Linked DNA regions of Caballeronia sp. TF1N1. The protein of the gene in region 2 interacts with the protein of the main gene of each other region in a pairwise test. Links are inferred from orthologs where the notes say so. Each region holds a gene or a part of one and is shown on either strand. Other genes may lie near its edges. The genes, in order: secD and pheT.

What was found.
Region 1: the proteins of pheT (region 2) and secD interact in binary tests that used the Escherichia coli proteins (3 or more experiments, as listed by UniProt). The link is inferred for Caballeronia sp. TF1N1 from one-to-one orthologs.

Annotation. Positions count from the first base shown.
Region 1 is NZ_CP084626.1:344,506-356,532, forward strand. The notes cover bases 5,277-8,272. They hold secD (protein translocase subunit SecD), read right to left. Parts: upstream 7,813-8,272; coding sequence 5,740-7,812; downstream 5,277-5,739. Other genes in these bases: secF (protein translocase subunit SecF), read right to left, coding at 5,277-5,713; yajC (preprotein translocase subunit YajC), read right to left, coding at 7,936-8,262. Outside these bases: LDZ28_RS01665 (intermembrane transport protein PqiB), read right to left, coding at 1-906; LDZ28_RS01670 (paraquat-inducible protein A), read right to left, coding at 899-1,585; LDZ28_RS01675 (paraquat-inducible protein A), read right to left, coding at 1,582-2,247; LDZ28_RS01680 (cytochrome b), read left to right, coding at 2,735-3,304; LDZ28_RS01685 (YceI family protein), read left to right, coding at 3,424-3,987; LDZ28_RS01690 (YceI family protein), read left to right, coding at 4,112-4,630; more of secF, read right to left, coding at 4,763-5,276; tRNA guanosine(34) transglycosylase Tgt, read right to left, coding at 8,485-9,645; tRNA preQ1(34) S-adenosylmethionine ribosyltransferase-isomerase QueA, read right to left, coding at 9,757-10,809; ATP-dependent DNA helicase RecG, read left to right, coding at 10,894-12,027. UniProt on the Escherichia coli protein: Part of the Sec protein translocase complex. Interacts with the SecYEG preprotein conducting channel. SecDF uses the proton motive force (PMF) to complete protein translocation after the ATP-dependent function of SecA.
Region 2 is NZ_CP084626.1:1,206,226-1,218,326, reverse strand. The notes cover bases 7,493-10,562. They hold pheT (phenylalanine--tRNA ligase subunit beta), read right to left. Parts: upstream 10,215-10,562; coding sequence 7,770-10,214; downstream 7,493-7,769. Other genes in these bases: pheS (phenylalanine--tRNA ligase subunit alpha), read right to left, coding at 10,293-10,562; LDZ28_RS05570 (integration host factor subunit alpha), read right to left, coding at 7,493-7,697. In the rest of the region: LDZ28_RS05615 (IS256 family transposase), read left to right, coding at 1-180; LDZ28_RS05605 (SDR family oxidoreductase), read left to right, coding at 561-1,499; LDZ28_RS05600 (helix-turn-helix domain-containing protein), read right to left, coding at 1,560-1,928; LDZ28_RS05595 (SDR family NAD(P)-dependent oxidoreductase), read left to right, coding at 2,038-2,772; LDZ28_RS05590 (nuclear transport factor 2 family protein), read left to right, coding at 2,972-3,367; LDZ28_RS05585 (CatB-related O-acetyltransferase), read left to right, coding at 3,900-4,508; LDZ28_RS05580 (hypothetical protein), read left to right, coding at 5,029-5,436; LDZ28_RS05575 (MerR family transcriptional regulator), read right to left, coding at 6,822-7,205; more of LDZ28_RS05570, read right to left, coding at 7,290-7,492; more of pheS, read right to left, coding at 10,563-11,306; rplT (50S ribosomal protein L20), read right to left, coding at 11,509-11,868; rpmI (50S ribosomal protein L35), read right to left, coding at 11,898-12,095.

The DNA.
Region 1 (12,027 bases), 860 kb from region 2 along the record:
GGCCTGGTCGGCGGCGAGGCGGAACGTGGAGTTGTCCTTTGCCTGCGCACCCGACTGCTGGTTCGGCGGCGTCTGGAACGCAATGCCGCCGAGAATCACCGTCGCGAGCGACTGCGTGTTCAGCGTGAAGCCGCTCGAATCCAGGCGCAGATCCACGCCGCTCGCATGCCACCAGCGCGAATTGCCGCCTACGTATTGATCGTAGGGCGAATTGACAAACACTTGCATGGTGACGCCGGTGCCGTCCTTGTCGAGCGAAAACGCCGTCACCTGACCGACCTGCACGCGCCGGTAATAGACCGGCGAGCCGATATCGAGCGAACCGAGAGATTCTCCGTGCAGCGTGAAAGTGTGGCCCTTCTGATCCGCCGTGACGGCGGGCGGCGTCTCCAGCCCGACGAAATAGCTCTGATCCTCGGAGGACTTGCCCGCATCGACACCGATATACGCACCCGAGAGCAAGGTGGACAACCCCGTCACCCCGCTCGCCGCCACGCGCGGGCGCACGACCCAGAAGCGCGTGTCCTTCACGGCGAAATCGGTGGCTTCCTTGGTAAGTTGCACATCGACGAGTACGCGTGAATGGTCTTTCGACAACGTGATCGATTTGACCGTGCCGATATCCACGTCCTTGTACTTCACCTTGGTCTTGCCGGTCTCGAGCCCTTCCGCGCTGACGAAGCTGATGGTCACCGTCGGTCCACGGCTCGTCACGGTCTTGACCACCAGAAAGATGCCGATCAACGCCGCCACGAGCGGAATGACCCACACGAGCGAAGGCAGCCAGCGGCTGCGTGGCTCGATCACCGGTTCCGGCAGATTGGGCGGCAGTCCGCCGCGTTGTTTCGACGGCTCGTCACCACGCGTGGATTCGTTCGGCCCGTTCGGCCCCTGGCCACTAGTCATGTTTCTTTCCTGACGGTTCTATGTTGTCCCATATGAGGCGCGGGTCGAATTGCATGGATGCGAGCATGGTAAGCACGACCACCGAAGCGAAGGCGATGGTTCCCGGTCCCGCCGTGATGACCGCGAGCGACTTGAAACGCACCAGCGCGACGGTGAGCGTGACCACGAAGACGTCGAGCATCGACCATCGTCCGATGCCTTCGACGATTCTAAAGAGCGTGGTCCGCTGGCGCGGTCGCCACACCGAGCGTCGCTGTACGCTGATGAGCAGGAAGCCGAGCGTGGCGAGCTTCATCATCGGTACGAGAATGCTGGCGATGAAGATGATTGCCGCGAGCGGATAGTCGCCATCGTTCCAGAAGAGCGCGACGCCCGACATGATGGTGTCGTCCTCGGAGCCGAGAATGGACGACGTGTGCATGACCGGAAACAGGTTCGCCGGAATGTACAAAATCGCCGCGCTGATAAGAAGTGCCCACGTGCGCGCGATGGCATCCGGGTGCCGCCGGTGCACGACCGCGTCGCAGCGCGTGCAGCGCTGTCTTTCGATGGTATGCGCGAGCGGCTGCACCAGACCGCATGCGTGGCACGCCACGACGTTCTGGCGCGATGCCGTGGTGTAGAGCGTAGGCGGCGCTTCGGGTTCATCGACGGCCGCGCTGGTTTGATCCGGATTCATGATTTCTGCCTCACCGTCGGTGCGATGCGTTGTCTGCGTTCCGCGCGCTTGGGCAACCTTTCGGCGATATCCCACAGCCGTTGCGGATCGAAGCTCACGACCACGGCGACCATCAGCGTCAGCGCGCCGAAAGCGAACAGCGCGGCTTCGGGAATCACGCGCGCGAGACTCACCATCTTCACGAGCGTGACGAGCACGCCGAGCATGAACACCTCGATCATTCCCCACGGACGCACGAACTGAATGGTGCGTAACGTGGCATTGAAGCCCGGCGGCACGTAACCCGCGCGCAGCGGCACGAGCACGTAGAGCAGCGCGAGCAGTTCGGCGAGCGGCGCGAAGATGGTGGCGAAGAACACCAGCACCGCGATGATCTCCATCTGCTCGTTCCACAAGGAAACGATTGCACCGATCAGCGTGGTCTGCGAAGTGATGCCGTTGGCGTCCAGTTCGACGATGGGAAACGCCTGCGCGATCACGAAGGTGATCAGCGCGGCGAGCGTCATGGCGCTGATGCGATCGAGATTGCCCGCGATACTGCGATAGAGCAGCGCACCGCAACGCGGACAGCGCGCCGACGTATGCCGGGGCAACGCGCGCTTCTTGAAGAGCGCGTCACACTCGTGGCACGCAATGAGTTCATCCGGTTCGTTCTCGTTCATGGTCTGAAGCCGAGCCTTCTGATGCGGGTTGATCTGGCGCCGCGAAGATCGGCTCGGAGCGAGCACAGCAAATTACGAGCCAGCGCGATCGGAAGCAGCATGGTAACAAACGTCGCGGGACTGACGCTTATCTGGCGGCGCGGACAGGTGGTGGACGCGGTGAAATGAGCGCGGGAATATTGGCGCATGCTCCATCGTTATTCCTCATTGGGCGTCGGTCGGGCGTGTAATAGGCGTCTTGCAGGGCGTGCGGGCGACTGAAGCCGAATGAATCAATCGACCGTTGCATGGGCGGAATAGTTCGTTGCAACAGTGCGACGTAGCAGCAAAAGAGCGCGCAGCGTCAATGGCGGCGGGGCTTTGCGGCTATTGGGCAGACACCTCGCACGCGCTGGCAATTCCGTATTGTTGATGTAGGATTGCGGCCTTGAAGACCCGTCGTTCCGGACGGCCAGCCGCATAACGATGAATATCAGGGTGAAGCAATATGGAAAGCAGCGTTCGCATCGCGTCGGCTCAGTCGACCGGACGATACAGCGCCACGGCAATCGGCCTGCACTGGCTGATTGCGTTGCTGATCGTATGCGGCTTTTATCTCGGCTGGATCATGACGGACATACCGGGTTTCACGCCGACCAAGCTCAAGTACTTTTCGTGGCACAAGTGGATTGGCGTGACCGTGTTCGCGCTTGCCGTTCTGCGGCTCGTGTGGCGCGCCACGCATCGCGCGCCGCCGATGCCCGTCGACATGCCGGGCTGGCAGAAGGGCGCGGCGCATCTCACGCATTTCCTCCTTTACGCACTCATGCTGGTGATTCCCGCATCGGGTTATCTTTATAGTTCCGCGGCCGGCTTGCAGGTGGTTTATCTCGGCGTGTTGCCGTTGCCAACCATCATCGGGCCGGACAAGGCTTTGAAGGCGACGCTGAGAATCGTGCATATTGCGCTGAACTACACGTTGCTCTTCTTCGTCGTGATGCACGTGCTCGCGGCACTCAAGCATCATTTCGTCGATCGCGATGGCTTGCTCGGCCGCATGCTTCCGTTTCTGCGCTAAGCCGCCGATGCGATTGTTTCCTGTGCGTTGGCAAGGCGTTTCCCGCCTGCTGTTTGTTCCAGCATTCTTTTGATTTCCAATACCGGATGTTCGTCGGACCCGATCAGGAAAAGGTACACATGAAAGTGAAACTCAATCGTTGGATGCTGGCCGCCGTATCGGCAAGCTCGCTTGCGCTCGCCATCGGCGCACATGCGCAAGTGGACGTGAGCAAGAGCAGCGTGACCGCGACATCGAAGCAGATGAACGTGCCCACGGACGGCAAGTTCAACAAGTTCACGGCGCAGATTTCGTTCGATCCGGCCAAGCCCGCCGCCGGCAGCGCGAATATCACGATCGATACCGGCAGCTACGATCTCGGCGACGACGACTACAACAAGCAGGTGCGCGGCAAGGAATGGTTCGATGCCGCGACCTATCCGACCGCCACGTTCGTTTCGAGCGCCATTGCGCCGGCGGGCGGCAATCAATACAAGGTGACGGGCAAAATCACCATCAAGGGCAAGTCGCAGACGGTCACGGTGCCCGTGACCATCACGCAGCAGGGCGCAACGGAAACGTTCGACGGCTCGCTGCCGATCAAGCGCAACCAGTTCGACATTGGAACGGGTGAATGGAAAGACACGTCGGTGGTCGCCGACGATGTCGTCATCAAGTTTCATATCGTCGCCGCGAAGAAGTAAGCGGCCGACTCAAGCAAATTAAAGCCAACTCATTGCATCGCAACGATTCAACCAGGAGAAGCACTTGAACAAACTTTCCGTTTTCGCCGCAGGCGCGCTTGCAGCCAGCCTCTCGTTCAGCGCAATGGCCGCTGATACCTACCAGCTCGATCCCAACCACACGTATCCGAGCTTCGAATCCGATCACTTCGGCGGCGTGTCCACGTGGCGCGGCAAGTTCAACAAGAGCAGCGGCACCGTCGTGCTCGATCGCGCGGCGAAGACCGGCACGGCTGAAGTGACGATCGACATTGCATCGATCAACACCGGCAACGCGAAGCTCGACGAGCATCTGCAAAAAGCCGAATTCTTCGATGTCGCCAAGTACCCGACCGCGGTGTACAAGGGCACGTCGATCCGCTTCAACGGCGACACGCCGGTTGAAGTCATCGGCACGCTGACCATGCACGGCGTGACCAAGCCGCTCAACCTGAAGCTCGACACCTTCAAGTGCTTCGTCAATCCGATGATGAAGAAGGAAGTGTGCGGCACGGAAGCGTCGGCGACGTTCGATCGCGGCGACTTCGGCATGGACTACGGCAAGTCGTACGGCTTCAGCCTGAAGACGACGCTGCATATCCAGGCCGAAGGCGTGAAGCAGTAAGTTTCATCGAGTGTGGGATGAAACCGCCTCGCGTGCTGTACGTGAGGCGGTTTTTTTGCGCCCGCGCCAAATGCAAAGGGCCGGTCTCCTTTCGAAGACCGGCCCTTTGCTTGTCCATCGTTACGACGCGCCTTAAACCTGAGCGCCCGCGTTCGGATCGTTCGGATCGAACCTGTCCTTCTTGTCCTTGACGAGATCTTCGCGCTTCACGCCCAGCCACATCGCAAGCGCGGCGGCCACGAACACCGACGAGTAGATACCGAACAGAATACCCACCGTCAGCGCCAGCGCGAAGTAATGCAGCGTCGGACCGCCGAAGAAGAACATCGAGAGCACCATCATTTCCGTACAGCCGTGAGTGATGATGGTTCGCGACATCGTGCTCGTGATCGCGTGGTTGATAACCTCGATCACCGTCATCTTGCGCTGCTTGCGGAAGGTTTCACGAATCCGGTCGAAGATAACCACCGACTCGTTCACCGAATAGCCGAGCACCGCGAGAATCGCCGCCAGCACGGACAGCGAGAACTCCCACTGGAAGTAAGCGAAGAAGCCGAGAATGATCACCACGTCGTGCAAGTTGGCGATAACGCCCGCCACCGCATACTTCCACTCGAAGCGGAACGACAGATAGATCACGATGCCGATCACCACGCAAGCCAGCGCCAACAGCCCGTTGGTCACGAGTTCCTTGCCCACCTGGGGCCCGACGAACTCGACACGTTGCAGTGTGACTTGCGGGTCGTTGACCTTGAGCGCGGTGATCACCTGATCGCTCTGCTGCGCCGACGTGAGGCCTTGCTTGATCGGCAAACGGATGAGCACGTCGCGCGATGTGCCGAAGTTCTTCACTTGCGCATCGGCGTAACCGAGCCTGGCCATGGTGCCGCGCACGGGTTCGAGCGGCACGGCTTGCGGATACTGCACCTCGATGACCGTTCCGCCCGTGAACTCCACCGACAGATGCAGGCCTCGATGCACGAGGAAAAAAACGGCCGCGAGGAACGTGATGAGCGAGATCGCGTTGAAGATCAACGCGCGCTGCATCAACGGCAAGTCGCGGCGAATGCGGAAGAATTCCATGTTTCGTTTCTCCGGGGTTCAGTCAATCAGCGGGGCGAACCCGGTTTTTCCTCATCGATGCCAGGACCAGAACGGCGGCGCACGCTCGGCTTGCCACCGCGCGCAGGCGTCTGAACCTGAGCACGCGGCGCCGCGACGGGAACAGCCGTCTTGGTCTTGCCTTTCGCCGTCTTGATGATTTCGTCGACGGGCGAATCGTCACCGCGTTGGGCGGCGAGATACGCGGCCGCCGCAGCTTCGGTGTTGCCGCCTTCCGGGCGCCACACCTGACCGATAGCCAGCGACTTCAGCTTCTTCTTGCCGCCGTACCACAGGTTCACGAGGCCGCGCGAGAAGAACACCGCCGAGAACATCGAGGTCAGAATGCCGATACAGTGCACGACCGCGAAGCCGCGTACCGGACCCGAGCCGAACGCGAGCAGCGCGAGACCGGCGATCAGCGTGGTGACATTCGAGTCGAGAATGGTCGCCCAGGCGTGCTTGAAACCTTCCTGTATCGCCGTTTGCGGCGGCGCGCCGTTACGCAGTTCTTCGCGGATACGTTCGTTGATCAGCACGTTCGCGTCGATCGCCATGCCGAGCGCAAGCGCAATAGCCGCGATACCCGGCAAGGTCAGCGTGGCCTGCAGCATGGAGAGGATCGCGACGAGCAGCAGCAGGTTGACCGACAGCGACAACATGGAGATCAGGCCGAACAGCATGTAGTACACGATCATGAAGATGGCGATCGCGGCGAAACCGTACTGCACCGAATCGAAGCCCTTCTTGATGTTGTCGGCGCCAAGGCTCGGCCCGACCGTGCGTTCCTCGATGATGTCCATTGGCGCTGCGAGCGAACCGGCGCGCAAGAGCAGTGCGAGATCCGTGGCGGCTTGCGGCGTCGGCTGGCCGGTGATCTGGAAGCGGTCGCCGAGTTCGGACTGAATGGTCGCGACCGTCAGCACTTCGCCCTTGCCCTTTTCGAACAGAACCATGGCCATCGGCTTGCCGATGTTGTCGCGCGACACGCTCGACACCGCGCGGCCGCCGGCCGAGTCGAGGCGAAGATTTACGGACGGACGCTGATGATCGTCGAAGCCCGTGGACGCGTCGATGATGCGGTCGCCCGTGAAGATGATCTGCTTGCGCAGGAACACGGTGCGGTCGCCCTGCTTGAACGCTTCGTCGCCCGGCGGCACCGGATCGGTCGCGTTTCCGTAGGTGTTCACGGGATCGGCGAGACGTGCTTCGAGCGTCGCCGTGCGGCCGATGATGTCCTTTGCCTTCGCCGTGTCCTGCACGCCCGGCAGCTCGACGACGATCCGGTCCGAACCCTGCTGCTGAATCACGGGCTCGGCCACGCCGAGTTCGTTGACGCGGTTATGCAGCGTCGTGATGTTTTGCTTGAGCGCGCCGTCTTCCACCGTGCGCTGCGTGCCCGGCGTGAAGGTGCCGACCACCTGATAGCCGTCGCCGCCCTGACGCGTGGTCCATTGCAATTCGGCGACGCCCGTCGTGAGCAACGTGCGCGCGTTGTCGGCCGCGGCCGCATCGGCGAAATTCACCACCACCGATTGCCCCACGCGATTCACGCCGCCATCGCGGATATTGCGGTCGCGCAGGTAAGTGCGCGCGTCGGCGGCGTCGGAATCGAGCTTCTTGTTGAGCGCGCCAGCCATGTCCACTTGCAGCAGGAAGTGCACGCCGCCGCGCAAGTCGAGACCGAGGTACATCGGCAATGCATGCAGCGCGGAGAGCCAGCGCGGCGATGCGCTCTGCAGGTTCAGCGCGACGATGTACTGCGGGTCGGTCGGGTCGCTGTTCAGCGCCTTCGTGATGATGTCTTTCGCATGCAACTGCGTGTCCGTGTCTTTCAGACGCACACGAATGTTCGCACTCGCCGACGAGTTGTCGAACGTGACTTCGTCGGACTGGATCTTTGCCGCGGCGAGCGCGCTCTCGACAGTCGAAAGCGTGGCGGAGTCGAGCTTCACGGTTGCCTTGCCGCTCGATACCTGCACGGCAGGCGCTTCGCCGAAGAAATTGGGAAGCGTGTAGACGAGACCGATGACGAGCGCCACCAGCATCACGACATACTTCCAGAGGGGATAACGATTCATGGGGATGGCCGAACGGAAAGTTGGCTGCGGGGGAGGGGGCGTCCGGCGTCATGCGCTGCGAACCGCATGGGAAGACCCGGTGGCTCGGTGGCGAGGCCGCGCCGGACGCGAAGGAACGTGGCCTTACAGCGCTTTGATGGTGCCCTTCGGGAGAATGGTCGTGACGGCAGCCTTCTGCACGGTGATTTCCGTGCCTTCGGCGATTTCCACGCCAACGTAAGCTTCCGACACCTTCGTGACCTTGCCGACGATGCCGCCGTTCGTGACGACTTCATCGCCCTTGGCCATGGCCGACAGCATGTTGCGATGCTCTTTCTGACGCTTCATCTGCGGACGGATCATGATGAAGTACAACACGGCGAACATCAGGATCAGCGGCAGGAAGCTCATCAGGCTCGATTCCGCGCTGCTGGCGGTGCCTTGTGCAAAGGCATTGGAAATGAACGACACGTTGGTCTCTCCGTTAATACGTTCAGAATTGCGTTCGAAATGACGTTCGCAAATGCGTTTGAAAACCTGGGCCAGAAATTAGCCCGATATTCTACCACTCGCCGCGCCCCTCAAATGGCTGGAATGCGCTTTGGCATCAAGCCGTTACCGCGACTTTCGAGAGTCCGTTGCGAGCGACGGAAAGGCGATTGTAATGCCTGTCCGGACGATATCCGTCCCGCCTTAGTCGACGCCGCGCGCACGATTCTCCGCGAACGTCTTGCGAAATGCCTCGAACGTGTGTGTTTCGATCGATTGGCGCACTTCGCCGATAAGTTCCAGGTAGTAATGCAAGTTGTGAATGGTGTTCAGCTGCGCGCCCAGAATTTCCCCCACGCGATGCAGATGGTGCAGATAAGCGCGCGTGAAATTGCGGCACGTATAACAACCGCAGCTTTCGTCGAGCGGCTTTTGCGAGTTCTTGTGCGTCGCGTTCTTGATCTTGAGGTCGCCGAAGCGCGTGAAGAGCCAGCCGTTGCGCGCGTTGCGCGTAGGCATCACGCAATCGAACATGTCGACGCCTGCGGCCACGCCCGCGACCAGATCTTCCGGCGTGCCGACGCCCATCAAATAATGCGGCTTGTCGGCGGGCAGCTTCGGGCCGATGTGATCGAGCACGCGCAACATGTCCTCCTTCGGCTCGCCGACCGAAAGGCCGCCTATCGCGAGCCCATGGAAGCCGATTTCCGAGAGACCCGCGAGCGACTCGTCGCGCAAGTCCTCGAACATGCCGCCCTGCACGATGCCGAACAGCGCGTTCGGATTGCCGAGCCCGTTGAACTCGTCGATGGAGCGCTTCGCCCAGCGCATGGACATGCGCATGGAGTCGGCGGCTTCCTGGTGCGTCGTCGGTACGCCGTTCGTGGCGTAAGGCGTGCACTCGTCGAACTGCATGACGATGTCTGAATTCAGCACCTTCTGGATCTGCATCGACACTTCGGGCGAGAGAAAGAGTTTGTCGCCATTGATCGGCGAAGCGAACGTCACGCCTTCTTCCGTGATCTTGCGCAGTTCGCCCAGCGAAAACACCTGAAAGCCGCCTGAATCCGTGAGAATGGGACGGTTCCATCCCATGAACCTGTGCAGCCCGCCATGCGCGCCGATGGTCTCGAGACCCGGACGCAGCCAAAGATGAAACGTGTTGCCGAGGATGATCTGCGCGCGAATCTCTTCGAGTTCGCGCGGCTGGATTGCCTTGACGGTGCCGTAGGTGCCGACCGGCATGAAGATCGGCGTTTCGACGACGCCGTGATTCAGCGTCAGACGGCCGCGACGCGCCTGTCCGTCGGTGGCGAGCAGTTCGAACTTGAGGCCGTTGTCGGGCGGAGTGTGATTCTCGGTCATTGTGGTTCCTGGGCCGCCGGGGAGCGCAGAGATTGTCGCCATGGTAAGCGCTGTCGCTGGCCATGGAAGTCAAGCCGTCAGCTTCGGTCGATACGTCCGGCGCGTAGATGGTTAAGTTTGGGAATGGCGAGTCAAAAGCATGGCATCGCCATAACTGAAGAAGCGGTATTTCTCGTCGATGGCGTGCTGGTAAGCCGCGCGGATCGCGTCCATGCCGGCGAAGGCGGACACGAGCATCAGGAGCGTCGACTTCGGCAAATGGAAATTGGTGACGAGCCGGTCGACTACGCGGAAGGTGTAACCCGGCGTGATGAAGATATCCGTCTCGGCGCTCGTTGCGGCGAGCGGGCGGCCGGCTTCGGCGGCGTCGCGGGCGGCGGCTTCCAGCGCGCGCATGGACGTCGTGCCCACGGCGATCACGCGATTGCCGCGCGCCTTCACCGCCGCGATTTTATCGACGAGCGACTGCGGCAACTCGTACCACTCGCTGTGCATCTTGTGCTCGGCGATATTGTCCACGCGTACCGGCTGAAACGTGCCCGCGCCGACGTGCAGCGTGAGCGTGGCGCGTTCGACTCCACGCGCGTCGAGTCGGGCGAAGAGGGCATCGTCGAAATGGAGGCCTGCCGTCGGCGCCGCGACCGCGCCGGGATTTGCTGCGTAGACGGTCTGATAACGCGTTTCGTCGTAGGCGTCGGGGTCGTGCTCGATATACGGCGGAAGCGGCAAGCGCCCGTATTGCTCGATGAGCGTCAGGCATTCGGCCGGAAAATGCAGCGTATAGAACGGTTCGACGCGCTCGCCGACGGTGACATCGAATGCATCGGCGAGGCGAAGGGTCGTGCCCGGCCCGGGACTCTTGCTCGCGCGAATCTGCGCAAGCGCGGTGGTTGCGCCCGTCAGACGCTCTACCAGCACTTCTACGCGTCCGCCACTGGCCTTCTGGCCGAGGAAGCGCGCCTTGAGTACTTTGGTATCGTTGAAGACGAGCAGATCGCCGGCGTCGAGCCGGTTCGGCAGATTGGAGAAACGCCGGTCGATGAGCGTGGCCGGCGAAACGTGATTGTCCACTTCGAGCAGACGGCTCGCGCTGCGCTCGGTGAGCGCACTCTGCGCGATCAGCTCGGGCGGCAGATTAAAATCGAAATCGGAGAGCGTGAACATGGCGTTTGATAGTTGCCCGATGTTGCTTGAGGGCGGCACAGGCGCGCCGACCAAAACCCCATATTGTACTTGCGTAGAGAGCAGATGCCCTTGTCCGACCGCCGCGTGACTTCTCCCGACGAAGCGTTTCCAAGCGCCGAAGACAGCGGCGCGCGTGTCGAAGGGAAGGCCGCGCGCACGCGGAAGAAAGCGCCGAAGCCGGTCATGGCGGGCACGATCCAGCCGGAGGGCGAGGTGCGGGCGTCCGCGCTCGACGACGGTGATTCGCCGCCGACTGCTTCGGCGGCGAAGGCTCAAGACGCGGGTTTCGACAGCACCGCCGAAACCTTCGAGGAGCCGAGCGTGGCGGACGCGCAGTCCACTCGCGCCGCCCAACCCGCGTCGGCCGCGAAAACTGGGAACGCGGGTCTGACCAGCGCCGGCAAAACCGCGCCCAAGCTCGTCAAACCCGCCGACAAGCTCGCCAAGCTCGGCTTGAAGACCGACATCGACCTCGTCTTGCATCTGCCGATGCGCTATGAAGACGAAACGTCGCTCACGCCAATCGCCGAACTCATTCCCGGCGACATCGCGCAGACGGAAGGCGTCGTGTTCGATAACGAGATCGCGTATCGGCCGAAGCGGCAATTGCTCGTGAAGATTCGCGACGATGCCGGCGACGACCTGACGCTGCGCTTTCTCAACTTCTACGGTTCGCAAGTCAAGCAGATGTCCGTCGGCGTGCGCCTGCGCGTGCGCGGCGACGTGCGCGGCGGCTTTTTCGGCCTGGAGATGGTGCACCCGGTCGTGCGCCCCGTCGATGACGACACGCCGCTGCCGCAAGCGCTCACGCCCGTCTATCCGGCGACCGCGGGCGTCTCGCAGGCGTATCTGCGCAAGGCGATCGACAGCGCGCTCTCTCGCGTGTTTCTGCCGGAGTTGCTGCCCGAGCCGATCGCGCGCGCGCATCTCGCCCCGCTCAACGTGCCCGGCCTGCTCGACGCGGTGCGCACGCTGCATCATCCGCGCGCGGATTCCGACGAAACCGCGCTTATCGACGGCACGCATCCGGCGTGGACGCGCATCAAGTTCGAGGAACTGCTCGCGCAGCAGTTATCGCTCAAGCGCGCGCACGCCGAACGCCGCACTCGCGCCGCGCCTGCCATGCCGCGCCGTGCCGCTGGCGATTCCGCCTCGCTCGTCGTGCGTCTACTGAAAGCGCTGCCGTTTTCGCTGACC
Region 2 (12,101 bases):
CTACGCAAGATCATCAAGACACGCGGCCACTTCCCCAATGACGAGGCCGCCATCAAGCTGCTGTGGCTGGCATTGCGCAACGTGCTGGCAAAGTCAGTACGCGCGGCGTTCGACTGGTCGTCCGCGATGAACCAGTTTGCCATCCTGTTTGGAGAGCGTTTTACCAACGCACGCGGGTGACTCCGCTAACCGCCTCGCACACAAAAATGCGGACAGGTTCGCGCCTACCGACGCGAAAATCGTCAAGGCGTTCAACACCCTGTTTTCTCACGTCCTGGCTGCCGGTCCAGTAGAGGGCCGCCTATTGGACGTATTCATCGCCGGGGACGACGCACAGGCGAAAGCACGCGTCTCGGGATTCGTCGCGAGCCTCGGACTGCGCCCGATGGATACCGGGCCGCTGCTCATGGCGAAGACGCTGGAGCACGTCAGCCTGCTGTCGCTGGGACTCCTCACTCACTCCGTCAAGCACGCCAACTTCTCAATCGGCGTCAGCCTGCTCGGCTGATTGCATCGGTGCCACGACATCTCGCATCACATCTTCTGGAGGGAGCAATAACATGCACGTTTTCGTCACGGGCGGGACCGGCCATATCGGTTCATACATCATTCCCGAGCTCATCGCCGCCGGCCACGAGGTAACCGGCCTCGCCAGGTCGGACAAATCAGCGGCGGCGGTGTCCGCGCTCGGCGCAAAGGTGCGTCGCGGCGATATCTCCGATCTTAGTGAACTGAAGGCCGCGGCGTCGGAGTCAGACGGTGTCATCCATGTCGCGCATAGACAAGACCTGCTTCCCTCTGGCGGGCTCGATGCCGTGGCCGCCGCGGAACTCCGGATCATGCTCGCGTATGGCGACGCACTGGCCGGAACCGGCAAGCCGCTGGTCGTGTCGGCGAGCATCGGCTCACCCGGATGGGAAAGCCTCGGCCGGCCCGTCAGCGAGGACGACCCTGCCCTTCCGGCCGGCGATGCATACAAAGGAACGCTGCGAGTTCGTAACGTTGTGGAGCTCGCCGTCATCGCACTCGCGCAGCGGGGCGTGCGGTCTTCGGTCGTGCGGATTCCTCCCATCGCGCACAGCACAAGCGATGCAGGCTTCCTCCCGTTGCTGATTGCGCTCGCAAAGGACAAGGGCGCCATCGGTTATCCGGGAGACGGCGCAAACTTGTGGCCGGCCGTGCATGGCCGCGACCTCGCCACCTTGTTCCGTCTCGCGCTGGAGAAAGGTCCGGCTGGCAAAAGTTGGCACGGCATCGAGGGCGAGGGCATCGCTTTGCGCGAGATCGCCGAGGCCATCGGCAGCCGCCTGGGCCTGCCGGCCGTGAGCATTCCCATCGACGTGCTGATGCTGCCGGGATATTTTGGCTTCCTGACAAACCTGGTCACGCTGGACCTTCCGGCGTCCAATCTCATCACGCGTCAGGCTCTCGGCTGGAAGCCTGCCCAGCCCGGCCTGATCGAGGACCTCGACAATGGCCACTACTTCCCTGCTCTTTGAGTGGCGAAAACGGCGCGGGCACGTTTTGATAGCGCGTTGAACGTGGATGTCGGCTGTCTTTTATTTCAACCTGTCGCGCTCAGCGAGCATGTTCACCATTTCGGCCATATTCTCGGTTCCCCAAGTGCACAGCGGGACGATCTTGTCGGCCAGGCTTCGACCGAGCGGCGTCAGCGTGTAGTCCACGCGCGGTGGCACCTCCTGATAGTCGGTCCGCGCGAGGACGCGATCGGCTTCGAGTTCCTTCAATTGTTGGATCAGCACCTTGGCGCTGACGCCGTGGACATTGCGCTTGAGTTCGCCGTAGCGCTTCGGGCCGTCGAGCAGGAAGTACAAGATCAGTGGCTTCCATTTGCCCGCGATGATGCTGAGGGTCGCGGCTAGCCCGTAAGAGTAGCAGCCACCGCAGGTAGGAGAACAGTCGGTCATTTTCGTGGTTACCAAAAGGTGCATACTTGTTCTTAGGTTAGTCCAACTGCATACTTGTTTCAAGCAAGCAATTCCTGCTTCCGTACAACTTGAAAGAAGGATGCACGACATGACCAGACTTAACGGAAAGACGGCTGTCATCACCGGTGGCGCCACGGGCATTGGCCGCGCGGCAGCGAAGCGCTTCATCGAGGAAGGCGCTTTCGTCTTCATCTTCGGCCGTCGGCAAGACGCACTCGACGATGCCGTGGCCGACCTCGGGCCCAATGCCCGCGCGGTAAAGGGCTCGGTCTCGGATGAGGCCGACCTCGACCGACTTTATGCTGCGGTGAAGGACGAGCGCGGGACCCTCGATATCGTCTTTGCGAATGCCGGCGCGGGAAGCCAGCTAGCGCTCGGCAAGATCACCGCCGAGCACATCGACGAAGCCTTCGACACCAATGTGAAGGGTTCGATCTTCACGGTCCAGAAGGCGTTGCCGCTGATGCGCGATGGCGGTTCGATCATCCTGACCGGATCGAGCGCCGGCACTACGGGCGCTCCCGGAATGAGCGCCTACAGCGCGAGCAAGGCGGCCGTGCGCAACCTCGCGCGAACGTGGGCGGAGGACCTGAAAGGCACCGGCATCCGTGTGAACGTGTTGTCACCCGGGGCGACGGCAACCGAACTCGCGAAGGAAGCGCTGGGCGAGGAAGGCCAGAAGATTTTCGCCTCGATGACTCCGCTTCAGCGCATGGCCGATCCGGCCGAGGTCGGAGCGGTGGCTGCCTTTCTCGCGTCGTCGGACAGCAGCTTCATGACCGCCAGCGAGGTGGCCGTCGACGGCGGCTTGGCGCAACTTTGATGTGTTGTGGCGGCTCTGGCTAACGTCGCTCGCAGTGCCCCTTCAGTGGGCTTGTTGGTCGACGGCGAAAAGCGTGGGTCCTAAGTGCCGCGTGTTGGACTGCAAAACGCGCGGCACATCGATGGAGCAGCGGCCGTCCGACGTAAGAGCGCGACCTGTTCCTGTTGCGGGCTTGTGTCACAAACGTGGAGAGATACCGATGAACGCACAAGCGAACGTCCAGGTCGTGAAGGATTTCTTTGCCGCGCTGGGCAGCGGCGATAAGCAAGCTTTGCTGGCCATTTCCGCAGAAGACATCGAGTGGATCGTTCCGGGCGAGTGGGCGCTGGCCGGCACCCACCGTGGACACGCGGACTTGGCGAACCTGTTGCAGAAGGCGTCCGAGATGGTGGATACGTCCTACCCCGCCCCGCCCGAATTCGTTGCTCAGGGTGACCGGGTTCTGGTCGTCGGCTTCGCGACGGGCCGAATCAAAGCCACGAACAAGACCTTCGAAGACCACTGGATCTTTGCCATCATCGTTCGCAATGGCAAAGTCGCGAGCATTCGCGAGTACATCGACACGCTTGCACTGGCCCGGGCCTCCGAACTTTAAGGCTAGTCGTTGTGTTGGGCGACGGAAGATCAGCAAGTCGCTGCGTTCGTAGTCTCCCCCGAGCTGGCTGATAGCCATCAACCTCGAAGAACTCATATTGGATAACTAGCAGCGGAATGAGCGGTTTCATAGTCGGATGCCTGCGCACGTCCGCGTCCAGCCAGGCGTGAGACGCCTCTTTACCTTCCGCCGCGCCGCTTCCGCAGCATCGTTTTTTGCGCCACCGACCGTCAGATACTTTCGCCCGCAATAGCGAGGAAGCGTCACACTTTGCCGCGGGCTTCGTCATGGCGAGAGGAAGATCGGCTCTGTCTCGCACATCAACGAATTCAAAGTCATTTCGCCCCGCTTGCTATCATGCCTGCCTGCGTGACGGCGGCTCGTAGTAGCGCCACGAGCCAAGCTCAAGTGTCTTCTAGCACGGGCCAACAGTGTGGATACGAAGGACTCGTGTGCACAGCGCCGTCCGGCTAATCGGCTTGACAACGACGACTTTCACAACGGCCCCAGCGCGCGAGACAGGTGATGAAGCATGAAGCCGCTATCTAAATTTTTTTCGAGAAAGGCTCCGCAACCGGCAGTCGAGGTTCCGTTACCGCCACCGGAAGTGACTGACGGACGGTTCTTTTTCCCAGTTCAGGAAATCAAAGTCGCGGTCGGTAACCACAGTCATATAAACCGACCAACCGTTTATTACTGGGGGGCTCCGTGTGCATTTGAGGTTGGGCATTACTGCTCAATTGCTCAGGGAGCAACATTCGTGCTAGGCGGCGAGCATCCGAAGCTTTCGTTGTCTACGAACACGACGCTGCATCAAATAAACGCTTCCAATAGATGGAAGGGAGACGTCGTCATTGGCAACGATGTCTGGGTCGGCGCAAACACCACCATCCTTTCAGGCGTTACGATCCACACCGGAGCGATCATCGGGGCGGGCGCCACGATCAGCAAAGATGTTCCTGCTTACGCGATAGTCGTCGGTAATCCGCAGCGCGTTCTGCGTTATCGCTTCGAGCCAGACGTGATAGCCCGATTACTCGACTCACGTTGGTGGGAACACAATCCGGAGACGTTGAATCCGCTCTTGATGAAAAGCACAGATATAAATGATTTTCTGATGCTGTTTGAGAATTCGGTTTGACGGATGGCGGATTCGTTTGGCGTCTTGTTCATTCGCTTCTCGTTCAACGATGAGGAATGCGTCTCTGAAGGACCACGGGTGATGAAGCCGCACTGCCCTCTCTACAGAGCTCCTGTAGGCGTGTCCGATGCCGGCTCCGCTTGCGGCATCGACGCGTTGCCGATCCTAGCTGTACTCTCTTGTGCGGAATCGCCTTGCCCGTTATCACCGAGCAGAGCCTACTGCCAAAAATCATTTGACCCATGCGCTTCTATGCGGACAACCGCTTCTTCGCGCAATCTATCGACAAATCATCGGATCACTTCGAGCGGCCGCGACTGTTAGGCACACGCAGTATTTGCCGTTGCACCACTGATCGCCACCTGAAAAGCCGCAAGGCACGCGAGTGTCATGCAAATCACGCCAAACTTTCGACAGGCCTGACGCTGATTGCGGCGTTTCGTTAAGTGGCGCACTCAACTTCTAACCAGACTGCCTCATATTCCGATCATGATCATTAAATAAAAAATCGGGGCGTGCCGTGTCAGCCATTCTCTCAGTTGTCGTCCGCGGTGCCACCGCCAGCCTCCACTATCTCGGGCGTCGAGACAAGAAGCCGGAGGTGACAGCGGATGCACTCGCACATGTCTATCGTGAAGTGCTCGGCACGCTCGCCGAGCTTTCGGGCGTTGTGTTCCGAGTCATGTATCAGACTGATCCTGAACGGCCTTGGCCCAAGGCCGTGCTTGAGGAACTAGAACGCAAGCACGCTGAAATCAAAGACCTGGCAAACACGTCCGGCCATCTGCTGCAAGTGGATGCTCTTGAAGCCTTGCAATTCATCGCCAATGGCGAGGCACGTCAGGCAGGCATGCAACAGTTCCTGGAAGCTATCGACGCCGCACATCAGGTGGTCAGTCGACAGTGCCGTCTTGCTCAACAGAGCTGATCTAGCGATTGCAAGCGTTGTCGTAATGCAATGGTCACTCGGCGCCAGGCGCCTGTAGTGATGATGCCTCTTGCTCCGCGAATACCGTCCTTTGTCAATCGACCGTCGGACAGGGACCACCGTCGCACATCCTGGACTTTACGAATGCATCGCCGCCAGAGAATTGCCGTGCTGCTCGAGATGGGCCGACTCGTCGTGCGAAATCCGAGAGTTGCTTATCCTCTTCTGACCATGCTCTCCCGCACGTGTGCAGAAAAATGGGCGGCAGTCGCCACGCCGAAGTTCATACGCGAAAATGGGCGCGCTAAAACGTTCAGATAGGTTTGCGCGCTGCATGCAATGCAAAAAACACTGAACTCGCGGCGTTCGCGATGATTGGCCGTGCCTGCCTTAACGCGATTTTGACGCGACGCTCAACGACCCGCTCACCGCATAAAAAAAGCAAGGCACCGAACCAGCGGGTAGAAGCTCGACGGACTAATCCGCCGTTAGTCCGCACAGAAGCGCTATTTTGTCCGGTCGATGCATCGCAATTTCTGCGGCGTATGGATAACGAAGAACAGTCGACGCATTTGACAATACTGTCGCCCTAATCAAACTTTCCGAAGCGCTATGGCACCGCTTGCTTCAAAGCACGTGAAAGCTAATCGCTGCTTTTCTCAATTGCGCATGACTTTGCACGCTGAAAAGTAGCTCGTAGAGCAAACGTTTGCGGTATGCTCGCCGAAACCGTCTGTAGTTTGTTCCGAAGCGATTGATTCATCGGTTTCCACTGCAGATCGGAAACAAGAAAGCATCGTCTCCCTAAAGCAATCGCCCGCTTTTACTCAGACTTAAAAGGCACAAAAACCACTTGTAAGTCAGGCCCTTAAGCTCTAATCTTAAAGTGACGTATAAGGAACGCCGCCTGATGCCTTCGCTTGCTCTCGCGCCTGTCGTTCAAAGGCAACCGCTTTCAGCCCGAACTTCCAGTTTACGTCTCGAAGTCGCGAGATGGTTCGTTTCGGTGTCATCCGCGCGCGTTACACGGTTCGGCCGCATCTATCTGGGCGGGAGCCGCTATGTATGTGTGAGCGCATACAAGAATGGCGGGCGCTTTGCGCTGTACTTCTTCCATCACGGACCTGATGACTGGCGTATCTATCCGCCTATGGGTATGGGGCCGAGCCTTGTGTACTGGTCGGTTGGTGTAGAGGCGCCAAGCGCGAACCTGACCGTCGGTTGATAGATCCAACCCATGCTTTGTGATTCGCCATTGTGCGGGTAGACCGGCACCATACAGCCCATGTTCTTCGCGCAGTCGCACTCGGAACGCAATGCACACAGACCAAAAAAATGCCGCGAATCCGTCGCGGCATTGGTCATTCCTACAAGACAAGCGGCATTCAGCCACCGAGCAAATCGATCACCTGCGTGATCTCCTTGCGCAACTGATCGACATCGACGCCCGCTGAAGGCGCAGCCGCTACGCCCTCGATATCTTCGGCTTCGGCGTCATCGCTGATCGGGCGGCCTTGCGAATCAAGCCGATTACGCGCGCCGTTGATGGTGAATCCCTGCTCGTATAGCAGTTCGCGAATCCGCCGGATCAGCAGCACTTCATGATGCTGATAGTAGCGCCGATTGCCGCGCCGCTTGACCGGCCTCAGCTGCGTAAACTCCTGCTCCCAATAGCGCAGCACGTGCGGCTTGACACCGCACAGCTCGCTGACTTCGCCAATCGTGAAATAACGCTTGGCCGGGATCGGAGGCAAGACGACTTTTTCCATCGTCGATCAACCATCTTGGTGAGTGATGTCGATGAAGCACGGCAAGCAAAAGCGATTCGCGCGATGTTCAGCGCATGAGCGAATTCAACGCGTGAGACCTGACTCCGCTCCCGTTTCCACCAGCGCCTTCAACTTCTGACTTGCATGAAATGTGACGACCCGCCGTGCCGCGATAGGAATGGCTTCGCCAGTCTTCGGATTGCGTCCCGGACGCTGCGGCTTGTCGCGCAACTGGAAGTTGCCGAAGCCGGAGAGTTTGACGCTATCGCCGCTTTCGAGCGCGTCGCGAATGACTTCGAAGAAGGCTTCGACCATGTCTTTCGCTTCGCGCTTGTTCAAGCCGACGTGGTCGAACAGCATCTCGGCCAGTTCGGCTTTCGTGAGCGTGGGCGTGTCATTGGACACGGCGCCCGAAGTCGGGATATCTCGGGTCATGGCGCTACGCTGCGCCGAGAGAAGGGCTTCGAAATCACTCGAGTTCATTTGGTTCATATCGGTAAAACGGCGGACGACGATGAAGACGGACTAAGCCAACTGCAGGCCAACTACATGCCCAACCGCAGGCTATCCGCGCAACCGCGCGCCGTGTACTCGAGCCAGGCGATCCACCAGCGTTTTGATGGCCGTATCGACCGTTTCATCCTGAAGCGTGCCGCCAGTATCTTGCAACGTAACACGGAAGGCAAGACTTTTCTCGTGCTCCGCCAACCCACCGGAAGTATTTGATTTTGGACGAAATTCGTCGAAAAGCGCAACCCTTGTGACGTGCTTGCAGGCAGGTTCCGAACGGGCATTTTCAAGCTCGTCGAGCAACGCCTGGAGCGGTACTTTCTGATCCACGACGACGGCGATATCACGCCGCACAGGCGGGAATTTCGACACTTCCGAAGGCGCCGGCAGCGCGCGATCCATCAACGCGTCCGCTTCGATTTCGAAGAGGATCGGCGCATGCGGCAGGTCGTACTTTTGCTGCCAGCGCGGATGCAGTTCGCCGATCCAGCCCACCGCCCGGCCCGCCACTTCGACACGCGCGCTGCGTCCCGGATGCAGCGCCGGATGCTCCGCCTTCACGAAGCGCGGCACGACGGGAGCGAACAGCGCTTCGACGTCGCTCTTCACGTCGAAGAAGTCGACGCTGCGCGACGGCGCGCCCCATTGCTCGTCGAGCGCGGGACCGTAGGCGAGACCGCCGATCATCTTCGGTTGCGCGAAACCTTCGACAGCCAATTCGCCCGCCGTAACCGATGCATCGCGCAGAAACACACGCCCTGCTTCGAACACGCGAATACGGTCCGCGCGCCGGTTCAGGTTGTAGCGCAGTACGTCGATCAGACTGCCGAACAGCGTCGTGCGCATGACCGAAAGCTGACTCGCGATCGGATTGATGAGCTTCACCGGATTGTCGTTGCCGGCCAAATCCTTCTCCCAGTCGGCATCGACGAAACTGAAGTTCACGGTCTCCGAATAGTCGCGCGCGGCCACGGCATGACGCAATGTGTGAATCGAGCGCTTCGTTTCGTTCGTGCGCCGCATTTCGCTGGCAGCAACCGGCGGGCGCGCGGGAATTTTCTCGAAACCATAGATGCGCGCGACTTCCTCGATCAGATCCTCCTCGATCTCGATATCGAAGCGATAAGCCGGCGGCGTCACGCTGAAGGTATCGCCGTCGCGCTCGAAAGCGAGATTCAGACGCGTGAAAATCTGTGCGATCTCGTCCACGCTAATGTCCACGCTAATGTCCACGCCGATAATGCGGTGCGCGCGCGACACGCGCATGGTCACCGGATGACGCTCGGGCACGTTGACGGTCCGATCGTCCACCGGGCCGGCTTCGCCGCCGCAGATGTCGAGGATCAGTTGCGAAATGCGTTCGATATGCTCGACAGTGGTCGAGTAATCGACACCGCGTTCGAAGCGATGCGCGGCGTCCGTCGAGAAGTTGTATTTGCGCGCACGGCCGCGAATGGCGTCCGGCCACCAGAAGGCGGCTTCGAGATAGATGTTGGTGGTATCGAGCGTGACAGCCGTGCTGTCGCCGCCCATGATGCCCGCGAGGCTTTCGACCTGCGCGCCGTCCGCGATCACGCCGACGGTTTCATCCAGTTCGACAGTGTTGCCGTTGAGCAGCTTGAGCGATTCGCCCTTCTTGCCCCAACGCACTTCGATACCGCCGTGAATCTTGTCGAGATCGAACACGTGCGAGGGACGGCCGAGTTCAAGCATCACGAAATTCGAGATATCGACGAGCGCCGAGATGCCACGTTGACCGGCGCGTTCAAGGCGCTCGACCATCCATTGCGGCGTCTTCGCGCGCGCGTTCACACCGCGAATCACGCGACCTGAAAAGCGTCCGCACAGATCCGGCGCGAGGATCTTCACCGGCAGCTTCTCGTCGAGCTTGACCTCGACCGGCGGCATGTCGAGCGACTTCAACGTCGCGCCCGTGATCGCGGCGGTTTCGCGCGCGACGCCAAAAACCGAAAGGCAGTCCGCCTTGTTCGGCGTGAGCTTGATCTCGAAGACGGTGTCGTCGAGATTGAGCGCTTCGCGAATGTCTTCTCCGATCGGCGTATCGGCCGGAAGGATCAGCAAGCCGCTATGGTCTTCCGAGAGCTTCAGTTCGCGCGCCGAGCACAGCATGCCCTGGCTTTCGACACCGCGCAGCTTCGAGAGCTTGATTGCGAAAGGCGCGCCACCGGCTTCGGCAGGCGGCAACTCCGCGCCGACCAGCGCGACTGGCACCTTGATGCCGGGCGTCACGTTCGGCGCGCCGCACACGATGTTCAACTGCTCGCCCGTGCCGGCATCGACCTGACAGACGTTGAGCTTGTCGGCGTCCGGATGCTTCGCCACTTCCAGCACTTGTCCGACGACGATCTTCTTGGTCGGCGGCGCGACCGGCCGCAGGTCTTCGACTTCGAGACCGGCCATCGTGAGTGCGTGCGCAAGTTCGTCGGTCGTGAGTGCGGGATCGACGAAGCTTCGGAGCCAGGATTCTGGGAATTGCATGTGTGTCTACGTTCGAATGAGGTGGTGTCTCTCGCCCGGTTGCTGTTGCCAAACCGGGCTCCGCGGGCCGTGCGGCGTTTAAGCGAACTGGCGCAGAAAACGCAGGTCGTTCTCGAAGAACAGACGCAAGTCCTGCACGCCGTAACGCAGCATGGCGAGACGCTCGAGGCCGCTACCGAACGCAAAACCGATATAGCGCTCCGGGTCGAGCCCCATGTTGCGGATGACGGTCGGATGTACTTGACCCGAGCCGGAGATTTCCAGCCACTTGCCCGCGTTCTTGCCGTGTTCGAACATCATGTCGATCTCGGCCGACGGCTCCGTGAACGGAAAATACGACGGGCGGAAACGCACGAGAATGTCGTCGCGCTCGAAAAACTTCTTGAGGAAATCGGTATAGACGCCCTTCAGGTCCGCAAAACTGATGTTCTCTTCGATCCACAGGCCTTCGACCTGGTTGAACATGGGCGAATGCGTGGCGTCGCTGTCCACGCGATACGTGCGGCCCGGCACGATCACCTTGATCGGCGGCTTGTTCATGCGCGCGTAGCGCACTTGCATCGGGCTCGTGTGCGTGCGCAGCAACAGCGGACGGCCTTCGGCATCTTTACCGTCGACGTAGAAGGTGTCCTGCATCGAGCGCGCCGGATGGTTCTCAGGGCTATTGAGCGCCGTGAAGTTGTACCAGTCGGTTTCGATCTCGGGACCGTCCGCGACATCGAAGCCGATCGTGCCGAAGATGCGCTCCACGCGCTCCCACGTGCGCATGACCGGATGCAACGTGCCCGTGCTCGCGCCGCGTCCGGGCAAGGTAACGTCGATAGCTTCGGCAGCGAGTCGCTGGTTGAGGAGCGCGTCGGCCAGCGCCTGACGACGCGCGTTGAGCGCCGCTTCGACTTGCTGCTTGGCCACGTTGATCCGCGCGCCTTCGGTCTTCTTCGCCTCCGGATCGAGCTTGCCGAGACCCTTCAGCAGTTCGGTCAGCGCGCCGGATTTGCCGAGAAAGCGGGCCTTCGCGTTTTCGAGCGCGGCGGCGTCGGAGGCTTCTTCAAAGGCGCTTTTTGCGTCGGCGACAATCTGGTCCAGATCCATTGATCCCATCTTTTCAACGTCGAAGTTCTAACTGAATTACGGTTTGGCTTATGCGCACGATTGGTTCGTACGCCTCACATGCGATAAGCAAAACCGTCCGACCAACAAAAACGGGGCTCGGTGAGAGCCCCGTTTTCTACCTTCGCGCCACCCTGAACAACCGGACGACGCTCAGGCGAACCACGCAGTACTAATTTCGCAATTAGGCTGCAACGGCGGCTTTCACCTGATTCACGATCGCAGCAAAAGCAGCCTTGTCGAACACAGCCATGTCGGCCAGCACCTTACGGTCGAGTTCGATCGAAGCCTTCTTCAGGCCGTTGATGAACACGCTGTACGTCATGTCGTGCTGACGCACCGCCGCGTTGATACGCGTGATCCACAATGCGCGGAACACACGCTTCTTGTTGCGGCGATCGCGATAGGCGTATTGCCCTGCGCGCATGACCGCTTGCTTGGCGATGCGATAGACGTTATTGCGACGGCCGCGGTAACCCTTGGCCAGACGGATGATCTTCTTGTGACGGGCCCGTGCGGTAACCCCACGTTTTACTCGAGGCATGTTGCGCTCCTATGAGTGTCGGTTAAGGGTTAAGCGAACGGCAACATTGCGCGGACGGAGTTCAGATTTGACTCATGAACGGCCGTCGTGCCACGCAAATGGCGTTTGTTCTTGGTGGTTTTCTTGGTAAGAATGTGGCGCTTGAAGGCCTGACCGCGCTTGACGGTACCGCCCGGACGCACCACGAAGCGCTTTGCAGCACTCTTCTTGGTCTTCATCTTCGGCATGAAACT